One region of the Streptomyces sp. NPDC001770 genome, then DNA from elsewhere that is predicted to be linked to it. Evidence: riboswitches for the same ligand, from Rfam matches in the RefSeq annotation. Region 1 holds a riboswitch; each other region holds the start of a gene.

The links. A riboswitch is a leader RNA that binds a small molecule or an ion and turns the genes downstream of it on or off. The one in region 1 is predicted to bind cobalamin.
Region 2: another riboswitch for cobalamin. It lies ahead of ACWCSV_RS17525 (CbtB domain-containing protein); the one in region 1 lies ahead of ACWCSV_RS20370 ((2Fe-2S) ferredoxin domain-containing protein).
Region 3: another riboswitch for cobalamin. It lies ahead of ACWCSV_RS17705 (ribonucleoside-diphosphate reductase subunit alpha); the one in region 1 lies ahead of ACWCSV_RS20370 ((2Fe-2S) ferredoxin domain-containing protein).
Region 4: another riboswitch for cobalamin. It lies ahead of cobN (cobaltochelatase subunit CobN); the one in region 1 lies ahead of ACWCSV_RS20370 ((2Fe-2S) ferredoxin domain-containing protein).

The regions. Positions count from the first base shown of each region.
Region 1 covers NZ_JBSFFN010000022.1:24,267-29,701, reverse strand. The annotation lists gene ACWCSV_RS20385 (FUSC family protein) at 1-546, opposite strand, end outside; gene ACWCSV_RS20380 (TetR/AcrR family transcriptional regulator) at 698-1,285, shown strand; gene ACWCSV_RS20375 (glycosyltransferase) at 1,440-1,748, opposite strand; cobalamin riboswitch at 1,885-2,010, shown strand; gene ACWCSV_RS20370 ((2Fe-2S) ferredoxin domain-containing protein) at 2,118-2,489, shown strand; gene ACWCSV_RS20365 ((2Fe-2S)-binding protein) at 2,528-3,250, shown strand; gene ACWCSV_RS20360 (STAS domain-containing protein) at 3,513-3,833, shown strand; gene ACWCSV_RS20355 (DUF5133 domain-containing protein) at 4,126-4,344, shown strand; gene ACWCSV_RS20350 (hypothetical protein) at 4,818-5,435, opposite strand, start outside.
Region 2 covers NZ_JBSFFN010000017.1:126,907-132,341, reverse strand. The annotation lists gene ACWCSV_RS17535 (glucarate dehydratase family protein) at 1-263, opposite strand, end outside; gene ACWCSV_RS17530 (5-dehydro-4-deoxyglucarate dehydratase) at 263-1,216, opposite strand; adenosylcobalamin (AdoCbl) riboswitch at 2,018-2,164, shown strand; gene ACWCSV_RS17525 (CbtB domain-containing protein) at 2,168-2,383, shown strand; gene ACWCSV_RS17520 (CbtA family protein) at 2,406-3,179, shown strand; gene ACWCSV_RS17515 (tetratricopeptide repeat protein) at 3,332-3,679, opposite strand; gene ACWCSV_RS17510 (pirin family protein) at 3,838-4,803, shown strand; gene ACWCSV_RS17505 (cupin domain-containing protein) at 4,859-5,434, opposite strand.
Region 3 covers NZ_JBSFFN010000018.1:12,154-17,588, forward strand. The annotation lists gene mctP (monocarboxylate uptake permease MctP) at 1-1,400, shown strand, start outside; gene ACWCSV_RS17695 (hypothetical protein) at 1,522-2,166, shown strand; gene ACWCSV_RS17700 (GNAT family N-acetyltransferase) at 2,222-2,734, shown strand; cobalamin riboswitch at 2,863-3,020, shown strand; gene ACWCSV_RS17705 (ribonucleoside-diphosphate reductase subunit alpha) at 3,166-5,435, shown strand, end outside.
Region 4 covers NZ_JBSFFN010000008.1:16,566-22,000, forward strand. The annotation lists gene ACWCSV_RS09595 (VOC family protein) at 1-17, shown strand, start outside; gene cobN (cobaltochelatase subunit CobN) at 39-3,647, opposite strand; cobalamin riboswitch at 3,680-3,827, opposite strand; gene cobG (precorrin-3B synthase) at 3,921-5,243, shown strand; gene ACWCSV_RS09610 (precorrin-8X methylmutase) at 5,352-5,435, shown strand, end outside.

The DNA of each region.
Region 1 (5,435 bases):
GACCGCGCGCTCCTCGGGACCGCGCGGGGCGAAGAGCAGGGGGACCAGCAACAGGACCGAGGCGAGCAGGGCCGCGAAGGCGGTGACGCCGACCATCTGCCGGCCCACCGCCGGGTCGGCGCCGAAGTACGTACCCAGGACGGCGGCGTAGAACATCATCACCGGGCTCGGGCCACGGGTCAGCATGAAGGCGTAGTAGAGGACGGCGACCACCACGATGATCACGACGCTCGCCGGGACGATCGCCCAGCGGTACGGAGCGACGAGCACCCCCGCCGACATGGCGCCGGTCAGCGCGGCGGCCACCAGGAGGCTGTTGCGGACCCGTGCCCACAGGGGGCGGCCGGTCTCCCAGAACGGTGTCATGGCGCCCATGAGCGAGATCATTCCCAGCTTCGGTCCGAACGCCAGGCAGGCGGTCAGGACGGTCACCGAGGAGATGGCGGCGGACACCAGGTTCGGGGCGATCGAACCGGGGGTGTACCGGGGGGCGAAGAAATTCCAGGTCGCCGCTGCCGCCCGTCGCCATGGGGATGCCGAGGACACGGTGCTCCTTCGAGGGGTCGCGGCCGGGCCGCTTATATGAACAGACTCTTCATATAGTAGTTTGCGATGGAGGGCGGGTTCGACCGGGTGGAGGGTGAGACCTATGACAGTTCCTCCGGCCGGGCCGCGTCGGGGCCGCGGCAGAAGGCCGATGGCCGAGGTGCGCGCCGACGTGCTGGAGGCCGCTGCCCAGGTGCTGATGGCACACGGGGTCGCCGGCTTCACCGTCGAGAAGGTCGTCGCCGCCTCCGGCGTCAGCTCGGCGACGGTCTACCGGCACTGGCCCTCACGCGGTGCGCTGGCCCTGGACGGCTTCCGGCACGCCGTCGGGGACCAGGTCGCGCTCGACGACACCGGAGACGTCCGCGCGGACCTGACGCGGTTCATCACCGCGTTCATCCGACTCGCCGCCCAGCGGCCCGCCGGACCCGTCTTCGCCCAGCTCATCGGCGCCGCCCAGACGGACGCGGAACTCGCCGGGCAGTTCGAGCACCACTACTTCGGCCCACGCCGGCGCGAGGCGTTCGCCCTGCTGGAGAAGGCCAAGGACCGCGGACAGATCCGTGAGGACGCCGACCCCGGACTCCTGGTGGACCTCATCTGGGGCGCCTGCTACATCCGGCTGCTCCTGCCCCACCTCACCGACCAGCTCACCGAGGACTTCGCCCCCGCCGTCGTCGGCCAGGCCCTCGCCGGCCTCCTCCTCGGAGCCGCGGACGCCGGCGAGCCGGGCGGGTAGGGCGCGCCTTCCGGCCGGGTGCGGGGGACGGCTGCGCCGGGCCGGAGCCGCACCGGTCAGTGCCGCGCCGGCCGGGAGCCGTACCGGCCAGGGAGCCGCGTCGGGCCCGGACGTTCGCCGGGCGCGACGGCTCAGGAATGCCGGGCGGGACGACTCAGACGGCGACGACCGCGCCTTCACGCATCCATCCCCGGCCGTCCGCCGCCGCGTCGGTGGTGACCAGGACGTAGCCGTACTCGTTGTACGAAGCGCCCTCGCAGGTCGACGCACCGACGATGTCACCCGCGTACTTGGTCTTCACGACGGCGCTGTCCGGATTCGGGTTCTCGTACACCCCGGCGGTCGGCCACACGACCTTGTACTGGCAGCCGGCCCGGGCCGCTGCGCCGGGGGCGGTGGCGACCACTCCGGCGAAGCCGACCGCGGTGGCGAGGACGGTGGTGGCGATACGGGTCAGGCGCATGGTCGGTGGCACTCCTCCGGGGGCGACGATGTGTCAGGCGCATGATCATAGAGGCGGGTTGGGCACGGGTGTGCCCGCCCGTACCGGCCGGGCACGCCGGATGGGATGATGCTCGGTGACAGGGCGACGGCGGTCCGAGGAATCCGGTGCGAAACCGGAGCGGTCCCGCCACTGTGATCGGTGAGCGAATCCCGGCGTACCCCTGCCTCCGACGAGGGGCGGGAAGGGCGGGACGAGCGGCGACCCGAGAGCCAGGAGACTCACGCGGTCGCCTCCTCAACGAACGCCGGGGCGGATCTCCCCGGAGAGGGGTGGTTCGGCGTGCCCGCAAGGCCGGCCGAAGAGGCTCACGTACAGAAGACCAGGACCGTGCCCGGCAGGGGCGCGGCGGCCGGAGCGGTGCCCTGCCGGGTCGTCGTGTGCCGGGACTGCTGCTGCGGCAGCCGCAAGGTGACCGGAGTCGATCACGCGGCGCAGACGGACCGCCTGCGCGAGGAGGCCCCGGTGCGAATATCGGACTGCCTGGACGTCTGCGACCAGGCCAACGTCGTGGTCGTGCAGCCCTCCACCGAGGGCCGCGCCGCCGGGGCCAGGCCCGTCTGGCTGGGACTGGTCAACGATCCCGGCGCGACCGAGGACATCGCCTCCTGGGTACGTGCCGGAGGACCGGGCGTGGCCCCGCGCCCGGAGATCCTCGACCTCTACACCTTCGAACCTCCCGGTCGCCGGGGCCTCCGGTGAACGAGCAACGGGCAGGTCTTCGGACCCGCATGACGGGCATGGCCACGGCGACCGCCCTGAGCGAGTCGGTCACCGGACTCGGCCCGTTCTTCGCTCTGCGGATCCATCCGCGCGGCACGGAACCCGAAGGCCCCTGGCAGCCGATGTCCCGCCCGCTGCTCGAAGCGCGGGTCGCCGCGGTCGGAGACCGGCTGGCCGCGGCGGGCGGCAGGCCACCCGGCTCGGTGGAACCGCGCGTCGCGGCCTCCGTCGCGCATCTGGGGCTGGCCGCCCGGCTGATCTCCCCGGCCCTGGCCGCCGCGGTGCTGCACGACAGAGTCCTCGCCCCCGGCCTCACCGAGCTGCGCTGGCAGCCCGTGATCGGCGGACCGATCCCCCTCTCGCTGCCCGACAGGGCCGTCGGCGACAGCCCGGCGGGACCTCCGGAGCGCCTCGCCGGCGAACTGAGCACCCGCCTGCTGGACGGCCCGCTGCGCGAACTCGCCGAACTGATGGCGGAGTTCTCCGTATCCCGGCACATCCTGTGGGGGAACACCGCCTCGGCCCTCAACGGAGCAGCGACCATGATCGCGGCCTCCTGCCCGGAACTCGCCGACCGCACCCGCACCCTGACCTCGCTCCTCCTCGCAAGCCCGCCGCTGCGCTCCACCGCGACCACGGCCGGCGGCGGAGCCTTCAGGCGCCGCAGCTGCTGCCTCATCTACCGCGCCGCCCCCGACCGCAAGGGCCCCCTGTGCGGCGACTGCGTGCTGGCCCGCTGACGTGGTTCTCATGTACCAGCTCGGACATGGACGGAGCGCACGGTATCGACACCCCGGCATGACGACCGAGGATCCCCGCCGAGCGGTACGGAATCCGGGCGACCTGGAAGACCGAGGAGCCCGGGCCAGGCCTGGGAGTACGGCGGGGAACGCTGTAGTCACTTCCTCGCCGTCCACCGCTCGCGGTGGTTCATCCGGCCGGAGGGGAGGCCGGACGGACCTTGTGACCTCTCGTCACACATGCACCGGGCATACTTTCTTCATGGAGAAACCCGACCTTCGACACTCGGCGTCCACACCGGCATCGGTGCTCGCCCCTCGCGGTGACCTGGACCTCGATTCCCTCGGCCCGCTGACAGCTCAGATCGAGGCCGCCGTCGACGCACACGGAGCGGTCATCCTGGACGCCGGCGACATCACATTCGCCGACTCCTCGTTCCTGCGACTGATTCTCACCACCCACGACCGTGCCGACCTTCGCATCGCGAACCCGTCCCCCACGGTGGACCGGCTCCTCCGGATCGTCGGAGCCGACGCCTTCCTCCACCTGTATCCCACCCTGGACGCAGCACGGAACGCCTGAACGCCCTGGTGGGCACGGCGGGGAGCCGGCAGGGGCGAACGGTGCTCCGAACCAGCGGGATCGCCGCCCGCCCGGCGGTGCCCGAAGCCCGCGGACGGGCACGTCCCGGACGACCGTCGCCCGCGCGGGCCTCAGCGAAAGGGACGCCGGGCGGGTGGTCCGCGCACGGAGCCGGGGTGCGCGGGTGATGCGAAAACGGTGTGCGAGCGGACGGATGAGGACGGCATCCGCGGGTACTGGGTGAAGCAGCCAGAGGGCGGATGGAGGCCCTGGCCCCGGAAGGAGAACTGCTGTGCTCATGGCTCACCCGGTGGTACTGAAGGGTCTTGTCGACCGATACGAATCGCTCCGGTCCGCAGGCACGGAGGACGCGCAGGCGCGCCGGCGCCTGGAGGACGTGGAGTACACGCTGTGCGTCTCCACCGGCACCCGTGACGTCGAGTCCGCTCTCGATGCGGCCCGTGTCCGACTCGCGAGCAGCGGGACGACCGGAGCCCTCGTTTCCGCCTGAGTCCACGAGCGCGCACTGAGACGAATGCCGGCCGGATGCGGAGAAGTTGGCATCCCGCCGAGCCGACGCCTCGCCGGGTGGGTGCGGGCGGACGTACGGACAGTGCCCGGATCGGCGGGCGGTCGGTTCCGGGGGCGCCGGACGAAAGTCGCACAGCCGGTCCGGGCCCCGCGGACCTGGAGCGCACCGCCCACCGGGTGGTGCCCACCTCGGTCCTGGGCCGCTCACGGGCGGCGACGCCGCTGCCCCTCCCGCGGTCCCCACCCCCCGGCCTCGTGCACATGAACCCCGAGCGCATGGTGCGCTCGCCGCGCGGGTTGGCCGGCAGGCGGCGCTCGTCGCCCCGCGGCTCCGCCGGCCCGACGTTCGTGCGCCCGGTCCTCGCGGGGAGCGGAGGCGCACCCGATCCGGGAGGGGCGGAGCTGACGGCGGGCCGGGGTCGCACGAGCAGGGGCCCCGGCCCGCCGGCGGGCTCACGTGGGGATCACGTGCAGTACCAGGGTCGCGGGGTCGTCGCGGGTCAGTGCGAACAGCCGGGAGCCGTCCGGGGACCAGATGAGACCGTGCGGCCGGAGTTCCGACCCGGTGCCCGGGTCCAGGTCGATGACCCGGGACGGTGTGTCGGCGCCGGGCCGGAAGAGGTAGATGTCCTGGCCGTAGGCGTTGTCGACGCCCGCGGCGATCTCGCCGGTGACCGAGACCGAAGCCGCCGTCGGGTAGGTGGTCGTGGGGTACGCGTGCACCAGGGCGAGGTCGCGCAGCCGGAAGGCCAGATGGTTGTACGGGGCGCCCCCGACGACGAAGAGCGTGCCCGCGTCCGGGCTGAACGCCAGGTCCCATATGCTGCCGATTCCGCCCGGGTTGTCCTGGGTCGTCCTCACGACGGCCCTGCCCGAGGTGACGTCGTACACCGTCACCGTGGACGACGACATGTACTGCTCGGCGGCGACGAGTATGCCGGGCGCGGACGGCGAGGAGAGCAGCATGGGCGGGCCGCCCCAGGTGCTCTCCGGCACCTGTGCGAGACGCACCTCCGGTGCGGCGCCGCTCAGGGAGAGGGAGCCGATGTTCGTGTCCCAGTCGGCTCCGTA
Region 2 (5,435 bases), on a different contig from region 1:
ATCACCTCGGCGATCCGCCGGCGCATCGGACCGGTGGCGTGGACGTCCATGCCAGTGATCGCGTCGGCGGCCGCACGCAGCCGGCGCAGATGACCCTCGTCGGCGTAGGTCTCGCCCAGCCCGGACACGCCCTGGTCGGTGTGGACCTCCACGACGGCGCGGAGCGCGTACGGCTCGTGGACGCCGACCGCGTTGAGGAGGGCCGGGTCCTTGAACGCCACGGGGGTGATCCCGATGCGGGTGATCCGCAGGCTGTCGCTCATCACAGCACATCCACGGCAACGGCACCGGCGCCGCTGACGGCCCCGGTCGTCACCAGAGCGCGGCCCTGCGCGACGATCCGTTCCAGTTCCGCGAGGTGCCCGGGCGTGGGATCGGTCAGCGGCGGGCGTACCCCGCCGACGTCGAGGCCTCCTTGCCGGACCGCAGCCTTGACCAGGGCGACCGAGTAACCGGGGACTTTCTCGCGCAGAGCGATCAGAGGATGGAAGAAGCCGCCCAGGAGCTGCTGGACGGTGGCGTCGTCCCCGGAGGTGACGGCCCGGTGGAAGGCGAGGGCGATCTCCGGCGCGAAGCAGAACACCGCGGACGAGTACAGCTCGACCCCGATGCCGCGACAGGCGAGCACGGTGCTCTCCGCGGTGGGCATCCCGTTGAAGAACTGGAACTCCGCGCCGCCGCACTCGCCGTCCGCGCGGACGGCGGTCACGATCCGGGACAGCAGGGAGAGATCACCGGTACCGTCCTTGAGGCCCACGACCTGGGGCATCCGGGCCACTTCGAGAGCCGAGGGAACGTCGAACCGAGCGGTGCCCCGCTGGTAGACGATCACCGGCAGCGAGCCGGCCGCGACCACCTGGCGCACATAGGCGACCAGTCCGGCAGGCTCTCCCGTCACCAGGTACGGAGGCATCAGCAGCAGCCCGTCGGCCCCGGCCTCCTCCGCGGCCCACGCGTACTGCCGGGCCAGAGGCAGCGAACCGCCCGCCCCCGCGAAGACCGGCACCCGACCGTCCGTCGCTTCCACCGCCGTCCGCACCGCCGAGGCGAACTCCTCCACACCGAGCGCGTGGAACTCCCCTGTGCCGCAGGCGACGAACACCCCGCCCGCCCCGGCGCGGACTCCGCTCCGTACGTGTTCCGCCAGCTTCGCGGTATCCACCGAATCGTCCGGAGCGAACGGAGTCACGGGAAAGAACAGAACACCCTCGAGCATGGAGCACCCTTCCGAGTTCATATGTATGAACGTTGGTCAATATGGCGAATCGCTGCACGGAAAGTAGGCGCCACCGCGCGCCGGGGTCAAGGGCCATGCATGGGTCGGTTTCAGGCAGGTGGGCCCGAAACGATCTACGTGTGACAGTGGGGAGCGTGGCCTTCGGCCAGAGGTCCGGGACTGTCGAGCCGTCGACTGTGAGAGGGGGGAATGTCTGTGTGAACGCAGCTTGAACTGGGGTGATGGCGCAGGTTGCTCATTGGGCGTCGCCCGCGAGGGGCGGGGTGAGGTCCTGCGGGTTCGCCGCGAGGGCTGCTGTTCGAGTGTGGATCCTGTAAGTGATTTTTGGCCATGATGCGGGTGAGGGTGAGGGATACCGGACGTTGAGCACGTGTGCGAAAGTCTTGCGATCGTTCCGCCGGCTGCACAACTGTGCGTGACCATGCACGATTGGGCGGGGCCGGGCGCGGGTCGAATGGATGCGGCTGGGGCCCGGATCGACCGCGACCGGGCCGCACACCCCTTGTTGGCCAGAGGCGGCTGGAGTCACCGGTCCACCGGTCCGCTGGTTCGCCGGTCCGCCGGTCCGGCCGGGCGGCGGGGCCGGAGTCGCGGCGCCCGGCGAGAGGGGCCTGCGACGGGGAGGGCGAGCCGAGTCGGCCGGCAGGGTCGCAGGTGAGGCGAATGTCACCCGCAGGATCGATGTGGAAGTTCATTCATCCTCAACATCTGCTCACAGCAAGCGTGTTGAGGAGAGGGCGAAGCAATGCCCCATGGCGGCGCCCGAACACAGGCGCTATGGTCTGACCAGCATGACGACGGCGCAACGGAAGTCCGGTGAGAATCCGGCACGGTCGCGCCACTGTGAACCCGTACCTGCGGGAAGTCAGACCCAGCACCGTCGTCTCAGGCACCACGATCGGGACGCGTGTTCCCTCAGGAGGTTCTGCCATGGCACACATTGCCGCACCCGCGACCGGCGTACCCGCCGTCACCCCCATATCGCTGAAGGCGATCGCCCCGTGGGCGGTCTTCTTCGGCATTCTCATGCTCGTCCTGCTGTACTTCGTCGGCGCCGAGCAGGGCGCCACCTCGCTCATCTCCGGCGAGGCCGTTCACGAGTGGGTCCACGACGGCCGTCACCTTCTCGGCTTCCCCTGCCACTAGACCTCAGGGGAACCGAACTCTCATGAATTCCATATCCGTTCGAGCGCTCCTGGTCCGCGGCATGCTCGCGGGCCTGCTCGCGGGCGTCGCGGCACTCCTCGTCGCCTACTTCCTCGGCGAGTCCCGGGTGGACGCGTCCATCGCCCTGGAAGAGGCCCACAACCACGACCATCACGGAGGCGAGGAGCTGGTCAGCCGGACGATGCAGGCCACCGGAGGTCTCGCCACCGGCGTCCTCGTCTTCGGTGTCGCCGTCGGCGGCATCGCGGCACTCGTCTTCTGCTACGCCCTCGGCCGCATCGGGAACTTCGGCCCACGGGCCACCGCGGCCCTGGTCGCCGGGGCGGCGCTGCTGACCGTGTACCTCGTACCGTTCCTCAAGTACCCGGCCAACCCGCCGGCCGTCGGCAACCCGGACACCATCGGCCAACGTACGGGGCTCTTCTTCCTCATGGTGGCGCTCAGCGTCCTGCTCGCCGTCGCCGCCGTCATCGCCGGGAGGCGGCTCGCACCGCGCCTCGGCAACTGGAACGCGACCGTCGCCGTGTCCGCCGGATACGTCCTGCTGATCGGACTCGCGTACGTGTTCCTGCCGTCGTTCGACGAGGTGGGCGCGGACTTCCCGGCGACCCTGCTCTGGGAGTTCCGGCTCTCCACCCTCGCGGTCCAGGCAACCCTGTGGGTGAGCTTCGGGCTGATCTTCGGTGCCCTCACCGAGCGCCTGCTGCTTCCCTCACCGGGACGGGGCGCGGCCTCCCGGGACAGCGCTCCCCGGCCCGCCGGGGTGGTGGGCTGACACCACCTCGCGACTGAATCACCGCGCACGTGTGCGGCCGGAGATCTCTCCGGCCGCACATGTCGCCGTAGTACGTCCGTCGCCGAACCGGCGCGATGTCAGCGGGCCCGACGCGGTTGCCGCCGCGTCGCCGCCGATGCGAAGCGGGCCCGTCAGCCGGTGGGGAAGTCGCCGTTCAGGGCGGCGGCCATCCGCAGGTGCGGCCCGGCTTCCTCGTGCCGGCCCTGGCGCTCCAGCGTGCGTCCCAGCAGCAGGCGCGCGTAGTCCTCGACCGGATCCCGCTCCAGGACGACCCGCAGCTCCGCCTCGGCCTTCCCGAGCCGCGCCGAGTGGTAGTAGGCGCGGGCGAGCAGCAGGCGCGGGGCAACCTGCTCGGGGACCTCGTCCACGAGCCCGCCGAGAATGCGCGCCGCGGTGAGGTACTCCTTCGCGTCGAAGAAGAACTGCGCGCGGTTCCAGCGGTCGGCGGCCGTGCCGAACTCGTAGTAGTTCTCGTCCATGTGGTTCCTCCTCTGCCGCCGGCGGGGCGGCTTTTCGAGCCTCCCGCCCGTGTGATCGCGACAACGTACCCCGGTGGTTGAATATTCCACTAAATCGCCGAGGTGACGATCGCGCCACTGACCCTCCAGCCCGGCCGGAGCGCAATAGGTTGACCACCATGAGCAACCTCGATCGCCAGGCCGCGCTGTCCGTCTGCGGAGGGCGGGGCTTCGTCGTCGCCGAACCGGTACGTGAACTCCTCACCCCGCGCCACGTACGGCTCGGTGAGTCCACCGAAGTCCGCAGGCTGCTGCCCAACCTCGGCCGCCGCATGATCGGCGCCTGGACCTTCGTCGACCACTACGGCCCCGACGACATCGCGGACGAACCCGGCATGCAGGTGCCGCCCCACCCGCACATGGGGCTGCAGACCGTGAGCTGGCTGCACGAGGGCGAGGTGCTCCACCGCGACAGCCTCGGAAGCCTCCGGACCGTACGCCCCAGGGAGCTGGGTCTGATGACATCGGGCCGGGCCATCAGCCACTCCGAGGAGAGCCCGAAGGGCCACGCCCGGTTTCTGCACGGCGCCCAGCTGTGGGTGGCCCTTCCGGAGGCCCACCGCCACGTCGAACCCCACTTCCAGCACCACGCCGACCTCCCCACGGTGACGGCCCCCGGCCTCACCGCCACGGTGATCCTCGGTGAACTCGACGGAGCGGCCTCGCCGGGCACCGCCTACACCCCGATCGTCGGCGCCGACCTCGCCCTCACGGCGGGCACCGAGACCCGCCTGCCGCTCGACCCGGACTTCGAGTACGCGGTCCTGTCGATGTCGGGCGAGGCCCACGTCGACGGTGTGCCCGTACTCCCCGGATCGATGCTCTACCTCGGGTGCGGCCGTACCGAACTTACCCTGCGCGCGGACTCGGACGCCGGACTCATGCTCCTCGGAGGCGAGCCGTTCGCTGAGGAGATCGTCATGTGGTGGAACTTCGTCGGCCGGTCCGGTGACGAGATCCTACAGGCGCGGAACGACTGGGAGACGGGCTCGCGGTTCGGCGAAGTGCACGGCTACGACGGTGCCCGCCTGCCTGCCCCCGAACTGCCCACCACGCCGCTGAAGCCGCGCGGGCGAGTGCGCTGACCTGGGGAAACCTATGGCCGTGCCGGCCTGATCCCACTTCTGGACCATCGGGTCGCTACCCGGGACCCGGGGGCAGGTGGACGGTCATGATCAGGTGGCAGGCCACGGCGCCTGAACCACGGTACGTGTGGGTGGTGTCGGCGTCGAAGGTGGCGGTCTGGCCGGCGGCGACGGGGTACGCGGTGCCGTCGACGACGAGGGCCATCTCGCCGGCGGTGACACTGACGGTCTCGGTCACGCCGGCCTGGTGGGGGTGGCTGGGGTATTCCTCGCCGGGCTCCAGGGTCCAGCGCCAGACTTCGGTGGCCGCCGGTCCGCTGGTGGTCAGCATGAGCCGGGCCTCGCTGCCGCGCTCGCCCTTCCACAGAGGCACGACGGTGCCGGCGTCCACTACCCGCACCCGCTGTTCGGGGCGGCCTTCCATCAGGGCGGAGACGGAGGCGCCGAGGGTGTCGGCGAGGCGGACCAGGGTGGCGAAGTTCGGGTTGCCCTGCGCCTTCTCCAGGGCGACGAGGGCGCCCTTGCTGACCTTGGCGCGGCGGCCGAGTTCGTCCAGGGACAGTCCGGCGCGGGTGCGGGCCGCGCGGACGTTGTGCGCGAGCGTTCGCAGCGCCGCTTCGGTCTCGGTCATC
Region 3 (5,435 bases), on a different contig from region 1:
GGGCCTCGGGCTTCTTCGCCGTTCCGTACACGATCCTGGTGTACCCGCTGATCTTCACCTTCCTGCCGCGGCTCTGGTCCGTGTCGCACAAGCACGGGTACGTCACCACCTCCGACTTCGTCCGGGGCCGCTTCGGCTCGAAGGGCCTGTCGCTGGCGGTCGCGCTCACCGGCATCCTCGCCACGATGCCGTACATCGCCCTTCAGCTCGTCGGCATCCAGGCCGTGCTGGACGTCATGGGCGTCGGCGGCGGCGAGGACACCAACTGGTTCGTCAAGGACCTCCCGCTGCTGATCGCGTTCGCGGTGCTCGCCGCGTACACCTACTCCTCGGGCCTGCGCGCGCCCGCGCTGATCGCGTTCGTCAAGGACGGGCTGATCTACCTGGTCATCGCGGTGGCGATCATCTACATCCCGATCAAGCTGGGCGGCTTCGACGACATCTTCGCCGGGGCGAGCGCGAAGTTCTCCGCGGCCAACGAGGCGGCGGGCAAGCCGGTGGCCGGGGTGGTACCCGGGGTGAACGGGCAATGGGGTTACGCCACGCTGGCGTTGGGCTCCGCGCTGGCGCTCTTCATGTACCCGCACTCGATCACGGCGACGCTCTCCAGCCGCAGCCGTGAGGTGATCCGCCGCAACACCACCATCCTGCCGCTGTACTCGCTGATGCTCGGGCTGCTGGCCCTGCTCGGCTTCATGGCCATCGCGGCCGGGGTCAAGGTCAGCAACGGCCAGCTGGCCATCCCGCAGCTCTTCGAGAACATGTTCCCGGACTGGTTCGCCGGTGTGGCCTTCGCCGCCATCGGGATCGGCGCGCTGGTGCCCGCGGCCATCATGTCCATCGCCGCCGCGAACCTCTTCACCCGGAACATCTACAAGGAGTTCCTGAAACCGGACGCGACGCCCGAGCAGGAGACCAAGGTCTCCAAGCTGGTCTCGCTCCTGGTGAAGGTCGGCGCACTGGTCTTCGTGCTCACCATGGACAAGACGGTGGCCATCAACTTCCAGCTGCTGGGCGGGATCTGGATCCTCCAGACGATGCCGTCGCTGGTCGGCGGCCTCTTCACCCGGTGGTTCCACCGCTGGGCGCTCATCGCGGGCTGGGCGGTCGGCATGCTGTACGGCACCCTCGCCGCGTACGGCGTGGCCTCCCCGACCCAGAAGCACTTCGGCGGCTCGTCGAAGGAGATCCCGGGCATCGGCGAGATCGGCTACATCGGTCTCACCGCGTTCGTGCTGAACGTCGTGGTCGTGGTCGTGGTGACCTTCGTCCTCAACGCGCTCAAGGCCCCGGCGGGCATCGACGAGACCTCGCCGGAGGACTACACCGCGGACGTCGGCGACAAGGGCGTGCAGGCGGAGCTGCCGCCGGCCGTCGTGGGGGCGCCGGGCGGCCACTGACCCGGACCCGCCTGCCGAACCGTCCGCCGGGCCGTCGCGTCCTCCCCCAGTGGGAGGGGCGGCGGCCCGGCGGCGTACCCGCCCCGCGACCGGACCGCCCCCCGTACGTAAGGATGTGCTCATGACATCTCGCACCCGGCTGCGCGGCCTCTGGCCCGCTCTGCTGGTCCTCACCCTCGCCGGCTGCGGCACCGAGCACGCCGGCGCGGGCGGCGCGTCCCCCGCCGCGGACGTACCGGACCACGCCGAACTGGAGGCGCGGGCGACGGCCCTCCAGACCCGCGCGGACCGCGTGTACGTCACCGAGGTGGCCGGATACACCCTGGCGACGCAGTCGGTGGGCGTGCTCGGCGACGACGGCTTCGGCAGCTCCTACACGGACAGGAAGGGGCACGTGATCCAACTCGGTGTGGAGCGCGCCGACCACTCCCCCGCCGACTGCGGCAAGAAGCCGGTGGCCGACGGCTCGGCCGGCTACACCGTCTGCGAGCGCGAGGGCGAGAGCTGGTACAGCGCGACCGCCCTCGGCCACGCCTACGCCCGCACCGAGGGCGGCGTCTCCGTGACGGTCAGCGCCGGACTCCCCGGCGTGGACCGCGCCACCCTGCGCGAGGCGGCCGAAGCCGCCCACCCGGCGGACGACGCCGAACTCGACAGGATCCTCCCGCCCCTCGGCCAGGCCCCCGGCTCGCAGCCGATCGAGCGTGGCGACCTCCCGCCGGAGGGCGACGGGGCCCCGAACAACGAGGTGGGCGTGAGCGGTTGATCCTTCTCACGGACCGGCCTGTCCGCCCGTCCGCGCGGCGCGCAGAATGGCGGTCATGGACCTGACGATCAGAAGGGCCGAGCCGGAGGAGTACGCGCTCCTCGGCGAGATAACGGCCCAGGCGTACCTCGGCGACGGCCTGTTGAGCGGGGGCGAGGACGACCCGTATCTCGCCAGGCTGCGGGACGTGCCCGGCCGGGCCGCCGTGGCCGAGGTGCTGGTGGCCGCGGACGACACCGGCACCGTGCTCGGCGGGGTGACCTACGCCCCGCCCGGCAGCCCCATGTGCGACGTCGCGGCGGCGGACGAGGCGGAGTTCCGGATGCTCGCGGTGGGCAGGGCGGGGCGCGGCCGGGGAGCCGGGGAAGCGCTCGTACGGGCGTGCGCCGCGCGGGCCCGGGCCACCGCCGGGGTCACCGGACTCGCCCTGTCGACCCAGCCCGCCATGTCCGGGGCACACCGGATCTACCACCGGCTCGGCTTCACGCGCACCCCGGAACGCGACTGGCGGCCGGTGCCGGGCCTGACACTGCTCACCTACCGGCTGGACCTGGGCAGCGGCGGCTGAGAGACCCCGGCCCTGGCCGCACCCCCGTCCGGAACCCTCTCCGCCCCACCCCGGACGGGCCGCGGCCACGCCCCCGAAGGCCCGCCGCGCCCTCCCGCGTACCGGAACACCGCCCCGCACCGCCACAACATGTGGGGCGTTCTCGCGGCCCGGCCACCACATGTATGCTCGTCTCGCTGTCGTCGCAGGGGAATCCGGTGCGAATCCGGAACTGTCCCGCAACGGTGTGAACCGCGCGTTTCGCGCACCTTCGAGTCCGGCTACCTGCCGACAGCGCGTCCGGCTCACCCGAACCGGACGCCCGTACGTCCGGGCCTCGCGGATGGGCCGGTGGACGCCGTGTGCGGTGCTGCCCGTCTCCAGGTGGCGCGCCCCGCGGCCCTCACCTCCTCCCCCCGCCGGTCCAGAGCCGAGCGAGGGAGAGCACCACCGTGACCATCGCGCCCGCCGATCCGGCGTCCGTGCCCGCAGCCAGCGCAGCGACCGAGCCCGTCGACGGCCCCGGGACCGCGCTGCTGCGCACCCTGACCGCCCTCACCGCGGACCTGCCGGACACCGACCCGGGGAGGGTCGCCGCCGCCGCGCTGCGCGGCCGCAGCGCGCACGCCGACGAGGCGGAGCTGCTGACCCTGGCCACCGAGTCGGCCGCCGGCCTGATCGCGGAGGACCCCGCCTACTCGCGGCTCGCCGCCCGGCTCCTCACCCGCACCATCGCCGCCGAGGCGGCCGGTGAGGGCGCGGTGTCGTTCTCCGCGTCGGTCGCCGTCGGCCACCGCGAGGGCCTGATCGCGGACCGTACGGCAGCGTTCGTGACGCTGCACGCCGAGCGGCTGGACGCGCTGGTCGAGGAAGCCCTCACGGACGGCGCCGACGACCGGTTCGGCTACTTCGGCCTGCGCACCCTCTACAGCCGCTACCTGCTGCGCCACCCGCTCACCCGTCAGGTGGTGGAGATCCCGCAGCACTTCATGCTGCGGGTCGCGGCCGGGCTCGCCGAGGACGACTCGGCGCGCGCGGTGGACGAGGTCGCGGCGCTCTACGGGCTGATGAGCCGGCTGGACTACCTGCCCTCCTCCCCCACGCTCTTCAACTCGGGCACCCGCCACCCGCAGATGTCCTCCTGCTATCTGCTGGACTCCCCGCTGGACGAGCTGGACTCGATCTACGGCCGTTACCACGAGGTGGCGCGGCTCTCGAAGCACGCGGGCGGCATCGGTCTGTCGTTCTCGCGCATCCGCTCGCGCGGTTCGCTGATCCGGGGCACCAACGGGCTCTCCAACGGCATCGTGCCGTTCATGAAGACGCTGGACGCCTCCGTCGCGGCCGTCAACCAGGGCGGCCGGCGCAAGGGCGCCGCCGCGGTCTACCTGGAGACCTGGCACGCGGACATCGAGGAGTTCCTGGAGCTGCGGGACAACACCGGTGAGGACCAGCGGCGTACGCACAACCTGAACCTGGCGCACTGGATTCCCGACGAGTTCATGCGCCGGGTCGACGCCGACTCCAGCTGGTCGCTCTTCTCGCCCGCGGACGTGCCCGAGCTGGTCGACCTGTGGGGCGACGCCTTCGACGCCGCCTACCGGGCCGCCGAGGCGAAGGGCCTGGCCCGCCGGACGATCCCCGCGCGCGAGCTGTACGGCCGGATGATGCGCACCCTGGCGCAGACCGGCCAGGGCTGGATGACGTTCAAGGACGCCTCCAACCGCACCGCGAACCAGACCGCCGAGCCGGGCAGGGTCGTGCACTCCTCGAACCTCTGCACGGAGATCCTGGAGGTCACCGACGACGGCGAGACCGCCGTCTGCAACCTCGGCTCGGTCAACCTGGGTGCCTTCGTGGCGGACGGGACGATCGACTGGGAGCGGCTGGACGCCACCGTGCGCACGGCCGTGACCTTCCTGGACCGGGTCGTCGACATCAACTTCTACCCGACCGGGCAGTCCGGCCGGTCCAACGCCCGCTGGCGGCCGGTGGGTCTGGGCGCGATGGGTCTCCAGGACGTCTTCTTCCAGCTGCGGCTGCCGTTCGACTCCGCCGAGGCCCGCGAGCTCTCCACCCGCATCTCGGAGCGGATCATGCTCGCCGCGTACGAGGCCTCCTGCGACCTCGCCGAGAAGTCCGGGCCGCTGCCCGCGTGGAGCGAGACCCGGGCCGCGCGCGGGGTGCTGCACCCGGACCACTACGACACGGCGCCGGCCTGGCCGGAGCGGTGGGAGGCGCTGCGCGCCCGGATCGCGAAGACCGGGATGCGCAACTCGCTGCTGCTCGCCATCGCGCCGACCGCCACCATCGCCTCGATCGCCGGGGTGTACGAGTGCATCGAGCCGCAGGTCTCCAACCTCTTCAAGCGCGAGACGCTCAGCGGTGAGTTCCTCCAGGTCAACGCGTATCTCGTGGACGAGCTGAAGCTGCTCGGCGTGTGGGACGCGCGGACCCGTGAGGCGCTGCGCGACGCGAGCGGCTCGGTGCAGGGCTTCGGCTGGATCCCGGCGGACGTGCGCGCGCTGTACCGCACGGCGTGGGAGATCCCGCAGCGCGGCCTGATCGACATGGCGGCGGCCCGTACGCCGTACCTCGACCAGAGCCAGTCGCTCAACCTGTTCCTGGAGACGCCGACCATCGGGAAGCTCTCCTCGATGTACGCGTACGCCTGGAAGCAGGGGCTGAAGACGACGTACTACCTGCGTTCGCGCCCGGCGAC
Region 4 (5,435 bases), on a different contig from region 1:
CCGACCCCCGGATGTAGAACCCCGGCGGGCCGCCCGGCTCAGTCGTCCCCGCCCTCCAGCTCGCCCTCCGTCTCCAGGAAGACCTGGCGCAGCGCTTCGAGGACGGCCGGGTCGGGCTTCGCCCACATCCCGCGCGACTCGGCCTCCAGGAGGCGTTCGGCGATCCCGTGCAGCGCCCAGGGGTTGGCCTGCTGGAGGAACTCCCGGTTCTCCGGGTCGAGTACGTACGTCTGGGTGAGCTTGTCGTACATCCAGTCGGCGACGACCCCGGTCGTGGCGTCGTAGCCGAACAAGTAGTCCACGGTGGCGGCGAGTTCGAAGGCACCCTTGTAGCCGTGGCGGCGCATCGCCTCGATCCAGCGGGGGTTGACCACGCGGGCGCGGAAGACGCGCGAGGTCTCCTCGACCAGGGTGCGGGTGCGGACCGTCTCGGGGCGGGTGGAGTCGCCGATGTACGCCTCGGGCGCGGTGCCCTTCAGCGCCCGCACGGCCGCCACCATGCCGCCGTGGTACTGGAAGTAGTCGTCCGAGTCCGCGATGTCGTGCTCGCGGGTGTCGGTGTTCTTCGCGGCGACCTCGATGCGCCGGTACGCGGTCTCCATCTCCTCGCGCGCCGGGCGCCCGTCGAGCTCGCGGCCGTAGGCGTAGCCGCCCCACACGGTGTAGACCTCGGCGAGGTCGGCATCGGTGCGCCAGTCGCGGGAGTCGATGAGCTGGAGGAGCCCGGCGCCGTACGTGCCCGGGCGCGAGCCGAAGATCCGGGTGGTGGCCCGGCGTTCGTCGCCGTGCTCGGCGAGGTCGGCCTGGGCGTGGGCGCGTACGTAGTTCTGCTCGGCCGGTTCGTCGAGCGAGGCGGCGAGCCGTACGGCGTCGTCCAGCAGGCCCACCGTGTGCGGGAAGGCGTCCCGGAAGAAGCCGGAGATGCGGAGCGTCACATCGATGCGGGGGCGGCCCAACTCCTCGTACGCGATGGGCTCCAGTCCGGTGACGCGGCGCGAGGCGTCGTCCCATACGGGGCGGATGCCGAGCAGCGCGAACGCCTCGGCGATGTCGTCGCCCGCCGTGCGCATCGCGCTGGTGCCCCAGAGCGAGAGGCCGACGGAGGAGGGCCAGTCGCCGTTGTCGGTGCGGTAGCGGGTCAGCAGCGAGTCGGCGAGGGCCTGCCCGGTCTCCCAGGCGAGCTTGGAGGGGACGGCCTTCGGGTCGACGGAGTAGAAGTTCCGGCCGGTCGGCAGTACGTTGACGAGCCCGCGCAGCGGCGAGCCGGAGGGCCCGGCAGGGACGAAGCCACCGTTCAACGCGTGAACGGTGTGGGTGAGTTCGTCGGTGGTGGCGGCGAGGCGCGGCACCACCTCGGTGGCGGCGAAGGCGAGGATGTCGGCGACGGCGGGCGCCAGGCCGGCGGCGACGGCCGCGACGGCGGACGGGTCCCATCCGGCGTCCTCCATCGCCTGGACCAGGGCGCGGGCCTGCTCCTCGATCTCGTCGGCGGCGGTGCGGGTGGCGGCGGACTCGTCCAGGCCGAGCGCCTCGCGCAGCCCGGGGAGCGACGCGGTGCCGCCCCAGATCTGGCGGGCGCGAAGCACCGCGAGGACCAGGTTGACCCGGTCGTTCCCGGCCGGGGGACTGCCCAGCACGTGCAGGCCGTCGCGGATCTGGACGTCCTTGATCTCGCAGAGCCAGCCGTCGAGATGCATGATGAACTCGTCGAAGCCCTCGTCCTCGGGCCGGTCTTCGAGCCCGAGGTCGTGGTCGAGCTTCGCGGCCTGGATGAGCGTCCAGATCTGGGCGCGGATCGCGGGCAGCTTCGCCGGGTCCATCGCGGCGATCTGGGCGTGCTCGTCGAGGAGTTGTTCCAGGCGCGCGATGTCGCCGTAGCTGTCGGCGCGGGCCATCGGCGGCACCAGGTGGTCGACGAGCGTGGCGTGCACCCGGCGCTTGGCCTGGGTGCCCTCGCCCGGGTCGTTGACGAGGAACGGGTAGACCAGCGGCAGGTCGCCGAGGGCCGCGTCCGGTCCGCAGGCGGCGGACAGCCCGGCGTTCTTGCCGGGCAGCCACTCCAGGTTGCCGTGCTTGCCGAGGTGGATCATCGCGTCGGCGCCGAAGCCGCCGTCCTCGGCGGTGGCGGCGATCCAGCGGTAGGCGGCCAGGTAGTGGTGCGAGGGCGGCAGGTCGGGGTCGTGGTAGATCGCGATCGGGTTCTCACCGAAGCCGCGCGGCGGCTGGATGAGGATCAGCAGATTGCCGCGCCGCAGCGCCGCGAGGACGATGTCGCCCTCCGGGTTCGCCGAACGGTCCACGAACATCTCGCCGGGCGCCGGACCCCAGTGCTCCTCGACCGCCGTGCGCAGCTCGGCGGGGAGGGTGGCGAACCAGCGGCGGTAGTCGGCCGCCGGGATACGGACCGGGTTGGCGGCCAGCTGCTCCTCGGTCAGCCACTCCTGGTCGTGGCCGCCCGCCTCGATCAGCGCGTGGATCAGCTCGTCGCCGTCGCCGGAGACCAGGCCCGGGATCCCGTCCGCGGGCCCGAAGTCGTACCCCTCGGCGCGCAGCCGGCGCAGCAGGGCGACGGCGCTCGCGGGGGTGTCCAGGCCGACCGCGTTGCCGATGCGGGAGTGCTTGGTCGGGTACGCGGAGAGCACCAGGGCGATCCGCTTCTCCGCGTTCGGGATGTGCCGCAGGCGGGCGTGGCGGACGGCGATCCCGGCGACCCGGGCGGCGCGCTCGGGGTCGGGGACGTACGCGGGCAGGCCGTCCGCGTCGATCTCCTTGAAGGAGAACGGCACCGTGATCAGGCGCCCGTCGAACTCCGGCACCGCGATCTGGGTGGCCGCGTCCAGCGGGGAGACGCCCTCGTCGTTCTCCTCCCACGCGGCGCGCGACCCGGTCAGGCAGAGCGCCTGGAGGATCGGTACGTCCAGCCCGGTCAGGGCGCCCGCGTCCCAGGACTCGTCGTCGCCGCCCGCCGACGCCTCGGCGGGACGGGTGCCGCCCGCCGCGAGGACGGTGGTCACGATCGCGTCGGCCGCGCGCAGGGCGTCGATCAGCCCGGGTTCGGGGGTACGGAGCGAGGCCACGTACAGCGGGAGCGCGCGGGCCCCGGCGTCCTCCACGGCAGTGCAGAGCGCGTCCACGAACGCGGTGTTGCCACTCATGTGGTGGGCGCGGTAGTAGAGCACCGCCACCGTGGGCGCGGTCCCGGGAAGCTCGCGGGCGGTCCGCTCCAGCGGGCCCCAGGCGGGGGCCGGGGCGGGCGGCTCGAAGCCGTGGCCGGTGAGCAGCACGGTGTCGGAGAGGAACCGGGCCAGCTGGCCGAGGTTCTCCGGGCCGCCGTGCGCGAGGTAGGCGTGGGCCTCGGCCGCGATGCCGATCGGGACGGTGGACGCGGCCATCAGCTGGGCGTCGGGAGCCTGCTCGCCGGTGAGGACGACGACCGGGAGGCCGGCGGCCCTGACCTGGTCGAGCCCCTCCTCCCAGGCACGCACCCCGCCGAGGAGGCGGACCACCACGAGCCCGGCGCCGTCGAGCAGTGCCGGGAGCCGGTCGAGCGGGAGCCGGGAGGGGTTGGCGTAGCGGTAGCGGACCGGGCCCTCGCAGGCGCGGGCGCTCAGCAGGTCGGTGTCGGAGGTCGACAGGAGCAGGATCATGCCGAGTCAGCCCTTCCTCGGGGTGTCCACGCCCCGGGCGGTGTCGGACGGCGGGAGTTCCTGACTCGTACGGCCGCGTCAGCGGGACGTACTCACAGTGGCGGGACCGCGCCGGAATCTCACCGGGCTTCCTCCCATGGCGCCGTCTGGCGTCGGCGGACCGAATGGTCCACCGTGAGCATCCTAGGGTGTGCGTCTCCGCCACGGCAGAGGGCCTCCGGGGGGCGGCACAGGTCACATGTGCGCTCCGGTGACCTTCCTGGGGACGTGGGTATGCTCGCCGCCATGTCCGCAACCGCCGATTCGCCCGGTTCCCCGGCCGCCGGTACCGCCCGGACCGGCGGCGACGCCTGTCCGGGAACGCTGCGGCTGCACCGGGCGGACGACGGTGCGCTGGCGCGCGTACGGATACCCGGCGGGGTGCTGACCGCCGCTCAGGCACGCACCCTGCTGGCCGCGGCCGAGCGGCTCGGCGACGGCGAACTGCACCTCACCTCGCGCGGCAACCTCCAACTCCGTGGGCTGGGAGCCGAGTGCGGCGGCGAACTCGCCGAACTGCTGAGCCGTGCGGGGCTGTTGCCGTCCGAGCGGCACGAGCGCGTCAGGAACGTCGTCGCCTCCCCGCTCTCCGGTCTCGACACCTCCAAACGCCCCGAAATACGCCCCTGGCTCACCGGGTTGGACACCTTGCTCTGCGGGAGCGAGCGGGCGGCCGCGCTCTCCGGCCGCTTCCTCTTCGCCCTCGACGACGGCCGGGGTGACGTGGACGCGCTGGGCGCCGACCTCACCCTGATCGCGGTCGGCGGCGGCCGGGCGCTGCTCCGGACCGGCCCCGGCGGCCCCCTCCTCCCCGTCCCCTTCGACGAGGCCCCGCGCGCCGCGCTGCTCGCCGCCGAGGCCTTCCTCGACCTGGCGGCCGACCCCGGCGTCTGGCGGATCTCCGCCCTCCCCGACGCCGCCCGCGCCGCCCTCCCCGCCGAGGCCGCCCGCCGCGCGGGGCTCGTACCACTGACCGTCGACGGACCGCCCGGCCCTGCCACCCCCGCGGTCCCCGAGCCCGGGGCCGTGACCGGACCCGGGGGCGCGGTCGCGCTGCACGCCGGGGTACCGATGGGGCGGCTGACCGGCGCGCGGTGGCGGACGCTCGTGGAGGCCGCGGAACGCCTCGGTTCCGGCGAGCTGCGCTGCACCCCGTGGCGCGGGGTCGTCGTGCCGGACCTGGCCGCCGAAGCCGCCCGGGAGGCCCTGGCCGTACTCGCCGAAGCCGGCCTGGTGACCGGGCCGGAATCTCCGTGGGCCGGGGTCGGCGCGTGCGTCGGGCGCCCCGGCTGCGCGAAGTCGCTGGCCGACGTGCGGGCCGAGGCGGAGGCCGCGCTCGGACCGCGCGCCCCACGCGCGCGGCTGCCCGTGTACTGGTCCGGGTGCGAACGCCGCTGCGGCCACCCCCACGGGGAGTGGATCGACGTCGTCGCCACCCCGGCGGGACACCGGATCGCGCGGGTGCGGGGGGAGTCGCGGGACGCCCCGGTGGCCGTCCCGGACGATCCGGCCGCGCTCGCCGCAGCGGTGGCGGCGGCCCGGGACACCCGTACCTGACCCGCCCGCGCCCCTGAACACGCGTCCCACCTGCCCCACCCGACCCACCGAACCGACCACGCCCCGGCACAGGACCGCCCGTGCCCGACCGAAGAAAGCGACAGCACTGTGCATCAGTACGAGAAGGACGGACCGGCGATCTACCGCCAGTCCTTCGCCACCATCCGCGCGGAGGCGGATCTCGCCGGTCTG